2 regions of the Arthrobacter sp. SLBN-122 genome follow, and region 1 is predicted to be linked to the other one. Evidence: predicted binding sites of a transcription regulator. Region 1 holds the regulator's gene; the other holds the start of a gene.
What was found. The regulator LexA, encoded in region 1, represses DNA repair genes until DNA is damaged. The targets are predictions, from matches to a motif close to TCGAACANNTGTTCGA.
Positions count from the first base shown of each region.

Region 2: FBY36_RS09885 (LexA family protein) is a predicted target of LexA. The motif match lies at 4,142-4,157, and genes of this name have one in related genera.

Region 1 covers NZ_VFMS01000001.1:3,572,644-3,579,979, reverse strand. Annotated here, with positions in the region: gene priA (bifunctional 1-(5-phosphoribosyl)-5-((5-phosphoribosylamino)methylideneamino)imidazole-4-carboxamide isomerase/phosphoribosylanthranilate isomerase PriA) at 1-527, opposite strand, end outside; gene FBY36_RS20725 (hypothetical protein) at 637-795, opposite strand; gene hisH (imidazole glycerol phosphate synthase subunit HisH) at 796-1,557, opposite strand; gene hisB (imidazoleglycerol-phosphate dehydratase HisB) at 1,554-2,180, opposite strand; gene FBY36_RS16465 (histidinol-phosphate transaminase) at 2,241-3,359, opposite strand; gene FBY36_RS16460 (LysM peptidoglycan-binding domain-containing protein) at 3,471-3,812, opposite strand; gene lexA (transcriptional repressor LexA) at 4,248-4,985, shown strand; gene FBY36_RS16450 (ATP-dependent DNA helicase) at 5,074-7,134, opposite strand; gene hflX (GTPase HflX) at 7,127-7,336, opposite strand, start outside.
Region 2 covers NZ_VFMS01000001.1:2,115,354-2,122,689, reverse strand. Annotated here, with positions in the region: gene FBY36_RS09915 (EAL domain-containing protein) at 36-1,106, shown strand; gene FBY36_RS09910 (DUF6480 family protein) at 1,159-1,395, opposite strand; gene FBY36_RS09905 (hypothetical protein) at 1,530-1,997, shown strand; gene FBY36_RS09900 (glycerophosphodiester phosphodiesterase family protein) at 1,994-2,818, opposite strand; gene FBY36_RS09895 (hypothetical protein) at 2,846-3,109, opposite strand; gene FBY36_RS09890 (HAD family hydrolase) at 3,219-4,037, opposite strand; gene FBY36_RS09885 (LexA family protein) at 4,171-4,602, shown strand; gene FBY36_RS09880 (Y-family DNA polymerase) at 4,611-5,909, shown strand; gene FBY36_RS09875 (lmo0937 family membrane protein) at 5,964-6,110, opposite strand; gene FBY36_RS09870 (ABC transporter substrate-binding protein) at 6,354-7,336, shown strand, end outside.

The DNA.
Region 1 (7,336 bases):
TTGGTCACGTCGGTCACGACGTACCGGGCACAGCCGGCCTCCTCGAGACGGCCCAGCACGTCCCAGAGATCCCCGCCTTCCTTGGTCCAGCCCCGGCCGGCCAGAGTTGTTCCGCGGACATCAAGGCCGACGGCGATCTTGTCGCCAAACCGCTCGATGGCCCGCCGGGTCCACTCCGGATTCTCCAGCGCAGCCGTCCCCAGGTTGACCCGGGCCACGCCCAGGTCAAGGGCGGCTTCCAGGGTCTGGTCATCCCGGAGGCCGCCGGAGAGCTCCACCTTGATGTCCAGCCGGCCCACAACCTCACGGAGCAGGTCAGCGTTGGAGCCGCGGCCGAAAGCGGCATCCAGGTCCACCAGGTGCACCCACTCGGCGCCCTGCTGCTGCCAGTTCAGTGCAGCTTCAAGGGGCGTTCCGTAGCTGGTTTCGCTGCCGGCCTCGCCCTGGACCAGCCGGACGGCCTGGCCGTTGACGACGTCGACGGCTGGCAGAAGTTCAAGTACCGGCAGGTCATGTGCGGTGGTCATACTCATCCTCGGTGTTGGTTCTTCGGTTCGGGCAAAGCAGGGCGCCGGGACTGCGACGCTGGTGGGGCAGGGCGTGCAGGCCGCCATCGCGCCGCCGACCGGCTGGTGGTCAGCCGGCCGGCAGCGTCAGCAGATAGGCGGCGAGCAGTGACATGCCCGCCAGGACGTAGAACGCAACCTGGGTCCAGAGCGCCTTGTGCTGCTGCCGGAATGAGATGCCGCCACCGATGAGGATGCCGGCGAGGCCCATCAGGAGTACGGACCACATCTAGGCGTCGCTGCCAGCGTCTGCCGGCGCTGCAGCGGGTTGGCCGCCGACAGGCTTGCGCAGGCCTTCCACCCAGTTGCGCAGGAGCCGCGCGCCGGCGTCGCCGGACTTCTCCGGGTGGAACTGGGTGGCGCAGAGGGGGCCATTCTCGACCGCCGCGATGAACGGGCCGCCGTGCTCAGACCAGGTCACCAGGGGCGGCGCCATCCGGGGCTGGATGACGTCGAAGTTCCATTCCTGCACGCCATATGAATGCACGAAGTAGAACCGTTCGTTTTCGACGCCAGCGAAGAGTTTGGAGCCATCCGGGACCTTAACGGTGTTCCAGCCCATGTGCGGTACCACCTCGGCCGGGAGGGCCTCGACCTTGCCGGGCCACTCGCCGATGCCCTCGGCTTCGGTGCCGTGTTCCACTCCGGCTTCGAAGAGGACCTGGAGGCCCACGCAGATGCCGAGCACGGGACGGCCGCCTGCCACCCGCCTGCCGATGAGCCGGATACCGTCAACGGCCTTGAGTTCGCGCATGACGGTTTCGAACGCACCCACACCCGGGACCACCAGGCCGTCAGCGTTCAGTACATCTTCAGGCTTGGCGCTGAGGATCACTTCCGCTCCGGCACGTTCCAGTGCGCGCACGGCGGACCGGACGTTCCCGGAGCCGTAGTCGAGCACGGTGACGGTGGGCTTGCCCTCCGGTGAAGGCAGTTTGCGCGAAGCTGACGGGTCGGTGATGGCGCCGTCCTTCAGGACCTGGCCGCTCACAGCGCCCCCTTGGTGGAGGGAATGCCCTCGACCCGGGGATCGGGTTCGACGGCGGCGCGGAGGGCGCGTGCGAAGGCCTTGAACTGTGCCTCGACGATGTGGTGCGGGTCGCGGCCGGCGAGCACGTTCATGTGCAGGCAGATGCCGGCGTGCAGCGTGATGGCCTCGAAAACGTGGCGGGTCAGGGAACCGGTGAAGTGGCCGCCAATCAGGTGGTACTCCTGGCCGGCCGGCTCGCCGCCGTGCACCAGGTATGGGCGGCCGGAGACGTCCACCACAGCGTTGGCAAGCGCTTCGTCCAGCGGCACGGTGGCTTCGCCGAACCGGCGGATCCCGGCCTTGTTGCCCAGGGCGGTCCGCAGCACCTCACCGAAGGTAATGGCCACGTCCTCCACTGTGTGGTGGACGTCGATGTGGGTGTCGCCCGTGGCCTTGACCGTCATGTCGATCAGGGAGTGCTTGCACAGGGCCGTGAGCATGTGGTCGTAGAACGGCACGGAAGTATCGATGTCCGATACGCCGGTGCCGTCGAGGTTGATCTCCACGAGTACGGAGGACTCGCTGGTGGCACGCTCCATGCGGGCGGTCCGGGCCGCAGCCGTATTCGATCCGGTGGGACTCATGGTGAGGATCCTTTGTGCGAGAGGAAGAGGTTCAAGGCGTCCAGCGCCGCTGTATCAAGTCTAGGCGGGAAGCGCGGCCTGGCCCGCAAGGATGCGCTCCAGGGACGTAAGGAAGGCTGTGGTTTCCGCCTCAGTGCCTGCCGTGACCCGAAGGTGGCCGGGGATTCCCACGTCGCGGATGAGGACGCCCGCATCCAAGAGCTCCTGCCAGACCTGGTGCGGGTTTTCCAGGCCCCCGAAAAACACGTAGTTGGAGTCCGACGCGGCCGGGGCGAGGCCCATCCGGGTCAGTTCCGTCACGATCCGGTCGCGCTGCTCCTTGATATCCTGGACATCAGCCATCAGCGCTTCACGGTGTTGGAGGGCGGCCAGGGCCGTTGCCTGGGTGATCGCGGACAGGTGGTACGGCAGGCGCACCAGCCGCAGCGCGTCGGTGACCTCCGGGGCGGCCGCCATGTAGCCAAGCCGGGCGCCGGCCAGTGCGAAGGCCTTGCTCATGGTCCGGGAAACGATGAGCCGCTCCCGTCCGGGCAACAGGGTCAGGGCGCTGGGAGTCCCGTCGTGGGCGAACTCGTGGTAGGCCTCATCCACGATCACAATGGCCTGGCTTGCCTCGCCAGCCTCGTAGACAGCCTCCACGACGTCCAGTCCCAAGCCGGTTCCGGTGGGATTGTTGGGCGAGCAGAGGAAGACGATGTTCGGCTGCAGTTCCTTGACCTGCCGGGCGGCGGACTCTGCGCTAAGGTCATAGCCTTCCGCACGTTGACCCGTGATGTACTCGGTGTCCGTTCCGCTGGCCAGCAGAGGGTACATGGAGTACGTGGGCGGGAAGCCGAGGGCGGTGCGTCCCGGCCCGCCAAAAGCCTGCAGGATCTGCTGCAGCACCTCGTTGGAGCCATTGGCTGCCCAAAGGTTGGTTTCGTCAAGCCCGTGCCCCAGGTATTCCGCCAATGCTTTCCGCAGTTCGGTGAACTCGCGGTCAGGATAGCGGTTGAGCCCTGCAGCAGCCTCCGTGACGGCGGCGCTGATGGCGGCACGCACGTCCGCCGGAACACCATGAGTGTTCTCATTGACATTCAGCAGGATGGGGACGTCCAGTTGGGGTGCCCCGTAAGGGGTCAGCCCACGAAGATTGCTGCGGAGGGGAAGCCGGTTCAGACGTTCTAGCTGGTCGTTCACCTGAACAGTTTAGTTGCCGGGACAACCACCGGAAAATGTGACGGGTGCTGTTCGCCAAGGGCGTGGCGGGCAATTGCCCGGGTTTCTACCAGGACTGACGCCCGCATCCCCTTAGCGCGTAGGGACGAACAGTTGCTGACCAGGCAGGACGGCGCCGGCGGAAAGGTTGTTGAGCTGGACGATATCTGCCACCACGTCCCGGGCATCCCGGTCTGGAGCAACGGCCCCGGCAATGGACCACAGCGACTGCCCGCCCTGCACCGTTACCGTAACCGTGGGCGTCACGGCCAGGTCCGCAGCGGAATCGGAAGCCTTGGCCGGCGAGTTGAAGAGTCCGGCCAGGGACATCAGGAGGACGGCGAGTAGCACAAGCGGAACTCCGATCAGGACGACCTGCCCCCGTCGTGTGAGCCGCAAAGGTGCTGCTGAGGGGCGGGCGCTGCTTGACGAAATCGAGCGCTTTGAAGTCTTCCGCCCCTGCAGGGAAACCGCCTGCGGGAGTGAAACCTGGTGAAGAGATATAGCTGACATGAACTGAGCCCTCCTGGACCTGCCGTGCTGCCCGGGTGTCCGCCCAGCCAACCGCCCCTCGATTCATTCCGCGCCACTTAACTTCTTCCGGCTACGTCTTCGAATAGGGCATGCACTGGTTAGAACACATGTTCGAACTTTGCTTGTTTAGTTTTAGCACCTATCAACGAATAATGTCGAGACTCGCTAGAACAAATGTTTGAAAAACCCATGTGGCTGGCCTAGCTTTGAAATCACAGAACAACCACCACTGAAGTTGAACAGCAGGGTCTGACAATGACAGTGGCAGTCCTTCAGGGGGTGCTGGGCAACAGTGCTCCTGGAAGATCCGGCGGCAAGCGAAAGGCATTGGCGAATATGGCAGCAGCAGCCGCCGGGGGCAGGACCGCCCCGCAATCGAAGAAGACGGCAAAGGGTTTGACGCCGCGGCAGAAGAAGATCCTCGAAACAATCCAGCGCTCAGTCAATGAAAACGGGTACCCGCCCTCCATGCGCGAAATCGGCGACACCGTGGGCCTCGCGAGCCTCTCCAGCGTGACCCACCAGCTCTCGCAACTGGAAAAGCTGGGTTACCTGCGGCGCGACCCCAAGCGGCCGCGCGCCATGGAAGTCCTGATGCCCCTCACGCTGGACGGCGGCGGCGGCAAGGCAGCAGGCACATCTCCTGCACCTCAGGCCCAGGGCAGCGGAGCCACGGTGACGGAACTGCCCACCGCTCTTGATACGGCCATGGTTCCGCTGGTTGGCCGGATTGCTGCCGGCGGCCCCATCCTTGCCGAGCAACTCGTCGAGGACGTCATGCCGCTCCCCCGCCAGCTCGTTGGCCAGGGTGAACTGTTCATGCTCAGGGTGGCGGGCGATTCCATGGTGGACGCGGCCATCTGTGACGGTGACTGGGTGGTGGTGAGGCGCCAGGCGGACGCTGCCAACGGGGACATCGTTGCGGCCCTGCTCGATGACGAGGCAACCGTCAAGACGTTCCGCCAGCGCGACGGCCACACCTGGCTGCTCCCCCAGAACACCCAGTACGAACCCATCCTGGGAGACCACGCCACCATCATGGGCAAAGTGGTCTCGGTCCTGCGTTCCCTTTAGCCGTTTCCTTTAGCCAAGGATCCACCGGCCACCTTCATCTTTGGCCAGCGGTCCGGACGTTTACTGGGGAGTTGTCCCTGGGCGTCAACTATCTGGCCGCGTCCGCTCCAAGCCTGGTCAACGCGGCCAGCGCCTTGCTGCGGTCCGTGGTGGCCCAGAACGGCGGGAGCGCTCCCCGCAGGAAGCCGGCATAGCGTTCAGTGGCCAGCCGGGAATCCAGAACGGCCACCACACCTTTGTCTCCGGTGGACCGGATCAGCCGGCCGGCGCCCTGGGCCAGCCGGATGGCGGCGTGCGTGGCCGACACCGACATGAAGCCGTTCCCGCCGGCCTGCGCCACGGCACGTGAACGCGCCGTCATCAGCGGATCGTCCGGCCTCGGGAACGGTATGCGGTCGATCACTACAAGGCGGCAGGAGCCTCCCGGAACATCAACCCCCTGCCACAGGGACATCGTCCCGAAAAGGCAGGTGTCCGGTTCGTCGGCGAACTGCTTGACCAGGGCAGTCATGGTGGATTCGCCCTGGCAGAGGACAGTCACGTCGAGCTTGGGCCGGAGGGCGTCGGCGGCCTCTTCGGCCGCCCGGCGCGATGAAAACAGGCACAGAGCACCGCCGCCCGACGCTTTGATAAGCGCCTCCAGTTCCTCCAGCGCCTCGGGGGAAACGCCGCGGGCGGGTTTTGGCAGGTGGCCGGCCACATAGAGGATGCCCTGCTTGGGGTAATCGAAGGGAGAGCCCACGTCCACGCCCGTCCAGCTGGGTGCGCCCTCCCCGATGAGGCCCAGTCCACCGGCAGCTGGCTCGAAAGCGGAACCAATCGCCAGCGTCGCGGACGTCAAGACGACGGTGTGCCCGGCGAAGAGCCCTTCCCGCAACCTTCCAGCAACGGAAAGCGGTGCGATGTTGATCAGCACCGGCGCGTTGTCGTCAGGCTGCGTGTATCCCTGGCCTGGGTCGAAGGTGCCGGCACGGGAAAACCAGACGACTTCCCGGTTTTCCCTGGCAGCGATCAGACGCTCGCACAGTTCCAGGATGAGCATGAGCCGGGACCGCGCCAGCTGCCGGCCGCCATCGGCAGTGGTGTTGCTGTCCCCTTTGGAATCCGACAATGCGGCGCGGCACGCCTCCCGAAGCTGGTCGATGCAGTCCAGCTGTTCATCATTCAGGCCGTTGGGGAGCAGGCCGTTCGGCGCGCCGGCAAGGGCCAGCTCAAGATTGTCGGCTGCGGCGTTCAAGGCATCGACGGTAATGGCGGTATGTTTGCGGGCGCCGGACGCGGCAGCGTGGACCATGGCCACAGACAGCTGCCCGGACACGGCTCCGGTAACCCGGTCCTGGAGTTCGTGGGCTTCGTCCACCACCACGACGTCATACTCGGGCAGGACTGCAAGCCCTTCGAAGGCGCTGACGGCAAGCATGGCATGGTTGGTCACCACCACGTCTGCCTCGGCTGCGTCCTGCCGCGCCAGCTCGCTGAAGCACTCGGCGGCCATGGGGCATCTTTGGGCGCCCAGGCATTCCATGGAGGTGACGGACACCTGTCGCCAGGCACGGTCTGTCACGCCGGGGAGAAGTTCGTCCCGGTCACCGGTGGCCGTTTTCTCCGCCCATTCGCGGAGCCGAACCACTTCCTTCCCAAGCTGGGAGGAGGGGCCGCCCACGGACGCGGCGAAGTGCGGGACGCTGGTGTCTTCGCCCAGGGAAAAGAGCTGCCCTTCGGCAGGCTCCTCTGAGGGGAACCCGCCTTCGAGTTTGTGGCGGCAGACGTAGTTGGACCGCCCCTTCACCAGGGCAACTTTGACCGGTCTTTCCAGGGCCGGAGTGATGTTCTTCAGCAGCCGCGGCAGGTCCCTTCCGACAATCTGGGTTTGCAGTGCCAGCGTTGCCGTGGACACCAACGCCGGCTTGTTACTCTCCAGGGCGTGCGCGATCAGCGGCACCAGGTAGGCCAGCGACTTGCCGGTGCCAGTGCCGGCCTGGACCAGCAGGTGGTTGCCGGTTTCGATGGCCCGGGCCACCTGCCTGGCCATTTCGTGTTGTCCGGTGCGGCTTTGTCCGCCCATGCCGGCGACGGCACGGTCGAGCAGTTCGATAACGAACTGCTCGCCGTCCGTCTGCGCGGCGTCGCCGGCCGCGGGATCACTCATTGACGACGAATGGTTCCAGTTCGGACGCCAGGCCCTCGCGGACCTTCACCTCAGCCCTGGTCCCTGCCTCAACGTGGTCCACGTTGAGGATTTCGGCGTCGGACTCGTGGAGCTTGCTGATCAGGTCTCCGCGGTCATAAGGGATGAGCACGTCCATCTTGACCGAAGGCCGGGGAATCGATTCGCTGATGGCCTTCAGCAG
Region 2 (7,336 bases), 1.5 Mb from region 1:
TGGGGTCATTACTTCGTCAACTGGGGGCGTCGCTAATGTCGGTTCGGGTACAGGCATGGGGAATTATCGCCGGCGTGCTGGCGGATACGGATCCTGCGGGAGCCGCCGTCCGGCAACAGTTGAGCAACAGCCTCGATGAGAATCCCGGCGTGCCCGAACGGGCTTTGCTGGAGTATCTCCTTGAGACCCGGCGCAGCGATGCCAACACGGTGGAAACACTGGAAACGGCCCGGGAAATGCGCCTCACGCCGCCCACGCTGCCGCCGCGCTTCGCTGAGCAGCTGGACGCCATCCGAAGCATCTCGAGGATCAGCGCGCTGCTTGAGAACCAGATGCTGATGACCGCCTTCCAGCCCATCTACGGCTTGGAAGGAAAAACCGTGGTGGGCGCGGAAGCCCTCTCCCGCTTCGTCAGCGACGACGGCGCCGCCGCGGAACTGTGGTTCGCCGAGGCCGCGGCCGTGGGCCTTGGCGCAAACCTTGAATTCTCGGCTCTGGGTTCCGCGGCGGCTGCGGCGCGCGACCTGCCGGAAAACCTTTATGTGTCCCTCAATATTTCGCCCACGTCCTGCATGGACCCGCGCCTGCCGGAATTGTTCGACCACATTGAACTCCCCATCCACCGCGTCGTGCTCGAAATGACCGAGGACATTGCCGAAGAGGAATATCTGCAGTTCATTTCCGCGATCAATCCGCTCCGGGAGCAAGGCCTCCGGATCGCCGTCGACGACACCCATACCGGCGCCGGCGCGCTCAGCCGCATGATCCACCTGCGGCCCGACTTCCTGAAGGTGGGCCGCAACGTGATCGGCGACGTCGACAAGGACGGCCTCCAGCGGGCCTTGGCTGCCTGCCTGGTGGATTTCACCGACCAGATCGGCACCACCCTGGTGGCCGAGGGCATCGAAACGGTGGGCGAACTCAAGGTCCTCACCGAACTTGGGATCAGCGCCGGCCAGGGGTACCTGCTGGGACGCCCGTCGGTCCGGCCGCAGGACTGGGCCAACTGGAACACGCGCTTGGACATGGACGGGCTGGAGCGTCATTTGGCGGGGCCGGCAGGGCCGGCAGAGTCGCACGGCCGCCACGGCAAAAAGCCTTCCTGACCGGGGCCAGCGCGGCGGCATGACGCACGCCGCCGCGCTGGCCATTCGGGCGCTATTCGGAATGGCCCTGGTCCCGGCTCATCTGGTCCTCGGCCGGCGGCGTCTCTCCCGGGGGCACTCCCCCGCCCGGTTCAAGCCCGGTGATGTTGCCCTCCGCCGGGTCCGGGTTCGGCGAGCCTGCCGACTCGCGGCTGCGCTGCTCGCCCAGGTGGGGCTGGGCGGCGCCACCCTCTTCCTTCCCCGGCCGGTCAGGGTTCGCGGGGTCATTTTCCGGATGGTAAGTGCTCATGCTGCTCTTCCTTCCTCTCCGGCTGCGGTCCGATTCCCCAGCACTGGACTAATTGTAAGCATGCTGATAATTCTGGAGGAGTAGGGCCGGTATGCCGCTGGGGCGCCGGCAGCGATGTCGGAAGGAGCAGTCACATGGGAATTGGCGACAGCATCGGCAAGGCAGCAGAAAACGCCATGGAGGACCTGGCCGGGACATCCAAACCAACGGAAAAAATGGATGTGCCCGACCCCGCGGACCCCAATGACGACGTGGAAGTCCACTCGTCCCTGAGCGAAGGTTCAAACGCCATGGAGGCGGAGAAGCAGAAGGCGCCCGGCCTTAAGACGGGGGCAGCCCCGGGGCCGGTGTCCGAGAACCCGTTCGGCGGGGATGCGGACGAAACCAACAACGCAAACGGCGGCGGGCAGACTGGCCGGGCACCGGACGACGCGAGCCTGGCCGGCGATGCCACAGCGCCCACGGGCGGGGCAGGGCCGGCCCAGGGCAGCCCGGGGGTGTCGGGGGTGTCCGGGGGACTTCCGGAGAGCAACCCCGACGAGCTTCGCGCAGACCCCACTGAGGGCGACCAGGACCCGTCCACCAGCACGGGCCGCGGCTAGGAGGCCGCGCCAGGCGGGTGGCCCCCTGGCCACTCGCCGCGCTCCATCAGCACGCCACGGAGCAGGTCCGCCCGGTCCGTGACGATGCCGTCCACACCCAACTGAAGGAGCCGGTGCATTTCGACGGCGTCGTTGATGGTCCAGACGTGCACAACCAGGTCCAGGGCGTGGGCCCGGCGGATGAAGCCGGCGCTGACAACAGGGACCCGTCCATAGCGGACGGGGACCTGGAGCGCGTGCACGTCCCGAAGCACCCGGCGCATGAGCCGGCGAAACAACGGGCGCGGAAGCACCGGGCCCAACAGGGTGAAGAGGGCGCTGGAGGCCACGCCGGCCGATGAGGCGACCGGCCGGCTGAGCAGTCTCAGCACCGCCCGCCGCCGGCGGTCCGAAAAACTGGTGACCAGCACCCGCTGGTGCGCCTGGTGCCGCTCGATGGCCGCGGCAGTGCTCTGGACGGAATTCCAGTCTTTAACGTCCAGGTTCAGCCTGGCGTGGGGCAGTTGGGTCACCAGCTCATCGAAGGTGGGGATGGGCTCGCGGCCGTTGATCCGCGCCTTCGCGACGTCGGCGGCCGGCAGCTCCGCGACACGCCCCCGGCCGTCGGTCACCCGGTCCAGGGTTTCATCGTGGAAGAGCAGCAGGACGCCGTCGGCCGTGGTGTGCACGTCCGTTTCGAGGTACCGGAAACCGAGTTCGACGCCGGAGCGGAACGCGGCCATGGAGTTTTCCAGCCCCTCGGCCGAGAACCCGCGGTGGGCCATGGCGATGGGAAGCTGCCGCCCGGCGTCGTCCTTGTGCTCGAAAAAGGGCAGGGTCACACTGCGAGCGTACCCCGGACCTGCCGGTCAGTCCCGGCAGGCAGTCTCCCCGCACGGAACAATGTCCACCCCATCCCCGCAGTGCAGCAGGGTCCGGCCGCGGCCGCCGTCCAGGTGCACCCAGACGGCCGTGTGGTCTGCCGTGATGGTGTCCACCACGCCGCCGGCTTCAAACCCCGGCGAGAACAGGACCCGGACGCGGTCGCCCTGGCGCAGCTGCTTCCAGTGTGGCGCGGGCGTTGCTTTGCGCAGCGGCCCATCAGCCACGTGCTGCTTGACGTTTCTTGCCATGTTGCCCCCTGTGAGCCGGCGTGCGAAGTGCCTGCCTTCCACGCTTCACGCTACGGCTGGAAGGTAAACGCCAGGTGAGCGGGAGCCGTGAATATAGGGGTAGCGGGAATCAGGAGAACTGGACGCCCAGGGAGGCGAGCCTTGCCTCCAGAACCTGGGCCACGCCGTCGTCGTCAAAATGCGGCGCCTGCTGCCCCGCCGCCCGGATGGCCTCCGGATGGCCGCTGGCCATGGCATAGCCGTGGCCGGCCCACCGCAGCATCTCAATGTCGTTGGGCATGTCGCCGAAGGCCACCACGTCCGCGGCGTCAATGCCCAGGGCCGAGGCGTACTCAGCCAGGGTGACGGCCTTGTTGACCCCGGGCAGGGAGAGCTCCAGCATGGGGACACCCGGCGAGGAGTGCGTGGTGGCGGCCAGATGTTCGACGGCGGGCGCCACCTCCGCCAGGAAATCATCGGGCGTGCCGTCGCGGATGATGGCAAGGAATTTGACCACTGAATCGTCGCCCGTGAGGGTGTCCTTCAGCGGCGCGGGAGTGAACTCGGCCAGCAGTTCGCTGGATTCGTTTTCGATGAAGCCCGGTTCCAGGTGGAATCCGGTAAGTGTTTCCGCGGCGAACAAGGCGGCGGGACGGAGCGTCTTGATGATGCGCCGGGCTTCCAGGACGTTGCCGATGGCGAGGGTGCGGGCGGAAACCAGCCGGTCCGCCTCGAGGTCCCAGACCACGGCGCCGTTGGAGCAGATCACCCGTCCCGTGTGGCCCAGCTGCTCCTCGAGGGGGTGCAGCCACCGGGGCGGGCGCCCCGTAACGAAGACAAGCTCGACGCCGGCATTGCGGCAGGCGTGGAAGGCGCGGATAGTGCGGGGGCTGATTTTACCATCGTGCCCAAGGATCGTTCCGTCGATATCGCTTGCTACCAGCCGCATCCTGCCAGTCTACGTGGGCTGCCGGCCGCCGCGTACTCCCCTGCGGAGCACCCCGGCCCCCGGGCGGATGCCGGTTGTCAGCGCCCGGGGCTACACTGAAGCTATCGAACATATATTCGAATAAGGGTGTGTTGTGGGCGTTATTATCGGTCCCCGCGTGATAGATGCGGGCGCCTCGTTGTTCTCGGTGCTGATCTCCCCTGTGGCGGTGGCGGCAGGGTTTCCGTCGCCGGCGCAGGACTACTTCGACGGCCGGATCGACCTGAACGCGCACCTCATCAAGGACATCACCAGCACGTTCGTGGTCCGGGTCACCGGGGACTCCATGGAGGGCGCCGGCATCAGTGACGGCGATGAATTGATCGTCAACCGGGCACTGGAACCCAGGGACGGGTGCGTGGTGATCGCGGTGCTGGACGGGGAACTGACGGTGAAGCGCCTCCGCGTCACCCGCACGGGCGTGGTGCTGCAGGCGGAGAACCCGAAATACCCGGACATCCACGTCCCCGCACTGTCCGAGCTGACCATCTGGGGTGTCGCCACCAGGTGCCTGCACCATGTCTGAGGCACGCCATGCCTAGGCCCGCACTCATGCGGCGGATGCCGCAGATTGCCCATGTCGACGTCAACTGCTTCTACGCCTCCGCGGAGCGCGCGTTCGATCCCTCCCTGGAGGGGCGCCCCCTGGTGGTGCTGTCCAACAATGACGGCTGCGCCGTGACCCGCTCCCCCGAGGCCAAGGCGCTGGGCATTGCCACCGGGGAGCCCTGGTTCAAGCTGGCTCCGCGGGCCAAAGAGTGGGGTCTGGTGGCCAAGTCCAGCAACTATGAGCTCTACGGGGACATCAGCTCGCGGGTGATGGAACTGCTGGGCCGGTACTCCGCCTGGCTTGAGGTGTACAGCATCGACGAGGCGTTCCTGGGCGTGAAGGGCGGACCGGAGGAACTGCTGGCCCTGGGCCGCAGGATGAAGGAGGCAGTGCGGCGGCATGTGGGGGTGCCGGTGTGCGTCGGCATTGCACCCACCAAAACCCTCGCGAAGCTGTGTAACAAGTGGGCCAAGAACAACGCCGCCTTCGGAGGGGTCTGCCTTTGGGAGTCGGTCCCCGCTGATGTGCGCGAGGCACTCATGGCCCGGTTGCCGGTGGACGAGGTCTGGGGCATCGCCGGCCGGCTGATGAAGCGGCTCAACGTCTTAGGGATCTTCACCGTGCTGGACCTGGTCCGGGCGGATCCGGTGGCCATCAGGGACAAGTTCTCGGTGGTGCTCATGCGGACGGTCCTCGAACTGCGCGGCACCCCCTGCATCCCCATGGAGGAGGAGCGCATCGGCCGCGACCAGCTGATCTTTTCCCGGTCCTTCGCCACGCCGGTGACCACCGCGGCCGGCCTGCGGGAGGTACTCAGCATCTATGGGCAGCAGGCGAGCGCCAGGCTTTCCAAGCACGGACTCCAGGCGAAAGTCCTGACGGCGTTCGCTGCCACGTCACCCTTCCGGGACCACGAACAGCACCATCCTTCGGTCTGTGTCTCATTGCCCATGCCCACGGCGGATCCGCTCCTGCTCACCAAGGCGGCCCAGGCGCTGCTTCCCAGCATCAGGGACGGCCTGAAATACGCCAAGGCCGGCCTGATGCTCACCGACCTGCGGCCCACCGGAAACCAGCCCCCGCTGGAGATCTTCGAGAACCGGCACGAGGAACGCGCCATCGGGCCGCTGCTTGAGGACGTGAGCCGCCGGTTCGGGCGCGGGTCCATTGGCTTAGGGCATGCGGGCATCAGGTCGGGCCTGGACTGGACCATGAAAAGGGAGATGCATTCGCCCCGCTACACCACCCACTGGGACGAACTGCCGCGAGTCAAGGCCGCCTGAGTCTTGGCGTCCCGCCGCAGGCACCATAGCCGGCGGCGGGACGCCCCTTCGCATCTATACCCGCGACCTGCCCTGGATGAAATGGAAGATGAGGACAACCACGGCAACAACCAAAAGTATGTGGATAAGCCCACCACCGATGTTCGTCAGAAGGCCGAGAAGCCAGAGAACGGCGATAACAATAGCGATCCAAAGCAACATGATGTCTCCTTGTTAGTTTTCCAAAGTCCCCATGACCTGCACGTACCCACAAGTACGGCGGGCAAATCAAGGCGGGCAACTGCCATGATCCGGATAACGACGTTTCGCGACGGTTTTTGACGCCCTGCGACGCCACGTTGAGGCTTCGCGTCGCTGCGTGAACCACTGCGACATGAATGATTGTGGGTCCGCTGGGCGCTCCGTAACCTCGTCTCAGCATCCGCCCCAGCAAAGGAATTCCCCATGGCAAACCCGCAGGACATCAGTCCGCAAAACCAGCAGGCCTCAACCCGCATCGTCGCCGGACAATCAGCCAAACCCAAACGGCCCCTCGGCCTGAAGATCGGCGTCGCGGCAGCGGCCCTCGCCCTCATCGGCGGGGGCGCCGCCGTCGCCTCCGCCGTCAACAACAGCACTCAAGCACCGGCAGCCGATGTGGCCCCGGCCGGCCACCCCGCCGCAGAGCTGAAGCTCGGCTACTTCGGCAACGTCACCCACGCGCCGGCCCTGGTGGGGGTCAGCAAGGGTTTGATCGCCGATGAACTGGGCAGTACCAAGCTCAGCACCCAGGTGTTCAACGCCGGCCCCGCAGCCATCGAAGCACTGAACGCAGGCGCCATTGACGCCACCTACATCGGCCCCAACCCGGCCATCAACTCCTTCGTCAAGAGCCAGGGCGCATCAGTGAAGATCATCGCCGGCGCCGCGGCCGGCGGCGCGCAGCTGGTGGTGAAGCCGGAGATAAACTCCCCCGCCGACCTCAGGGGCAAGACACTCGCATCGCCGCAGCTCGGCGGTACGCAGGACGTCGCGCTCCGGGCCTGGCTCACCTCACAGGGCTACAAGACCAACGTGGACGGCAGCGGGGACGTCGCCATCAACCCCACGGAGAACGCCCAGACCCTGAAGCTGTTCCAGGACGGAAAGCTCGACGGCGCGTGGTTGCCTGAGCCGTGGGCGTCGCGCCTGGTGCTGACAGCTGGAGCGAAGGTTCTGGTGGATGAAAAGGACCTGTGGGACGGCTCGTTGTCCGGTAAGCCGGGAGAGTTTCCTACCACCATCCTGATCGTGAACCAGAAGTTCGCCTCCGACCACCCTGACACTGTCAAAGCCCTGCTGAAGGGCCACGTGAAGTCGGTTGAGTGGCTGAACGCCGCACCAGCCGGCGAAAAGGCCACGGCCATCAACGCCGCGCTCAAGGAAGCGGCCGGTGCCGAACTAAAGGC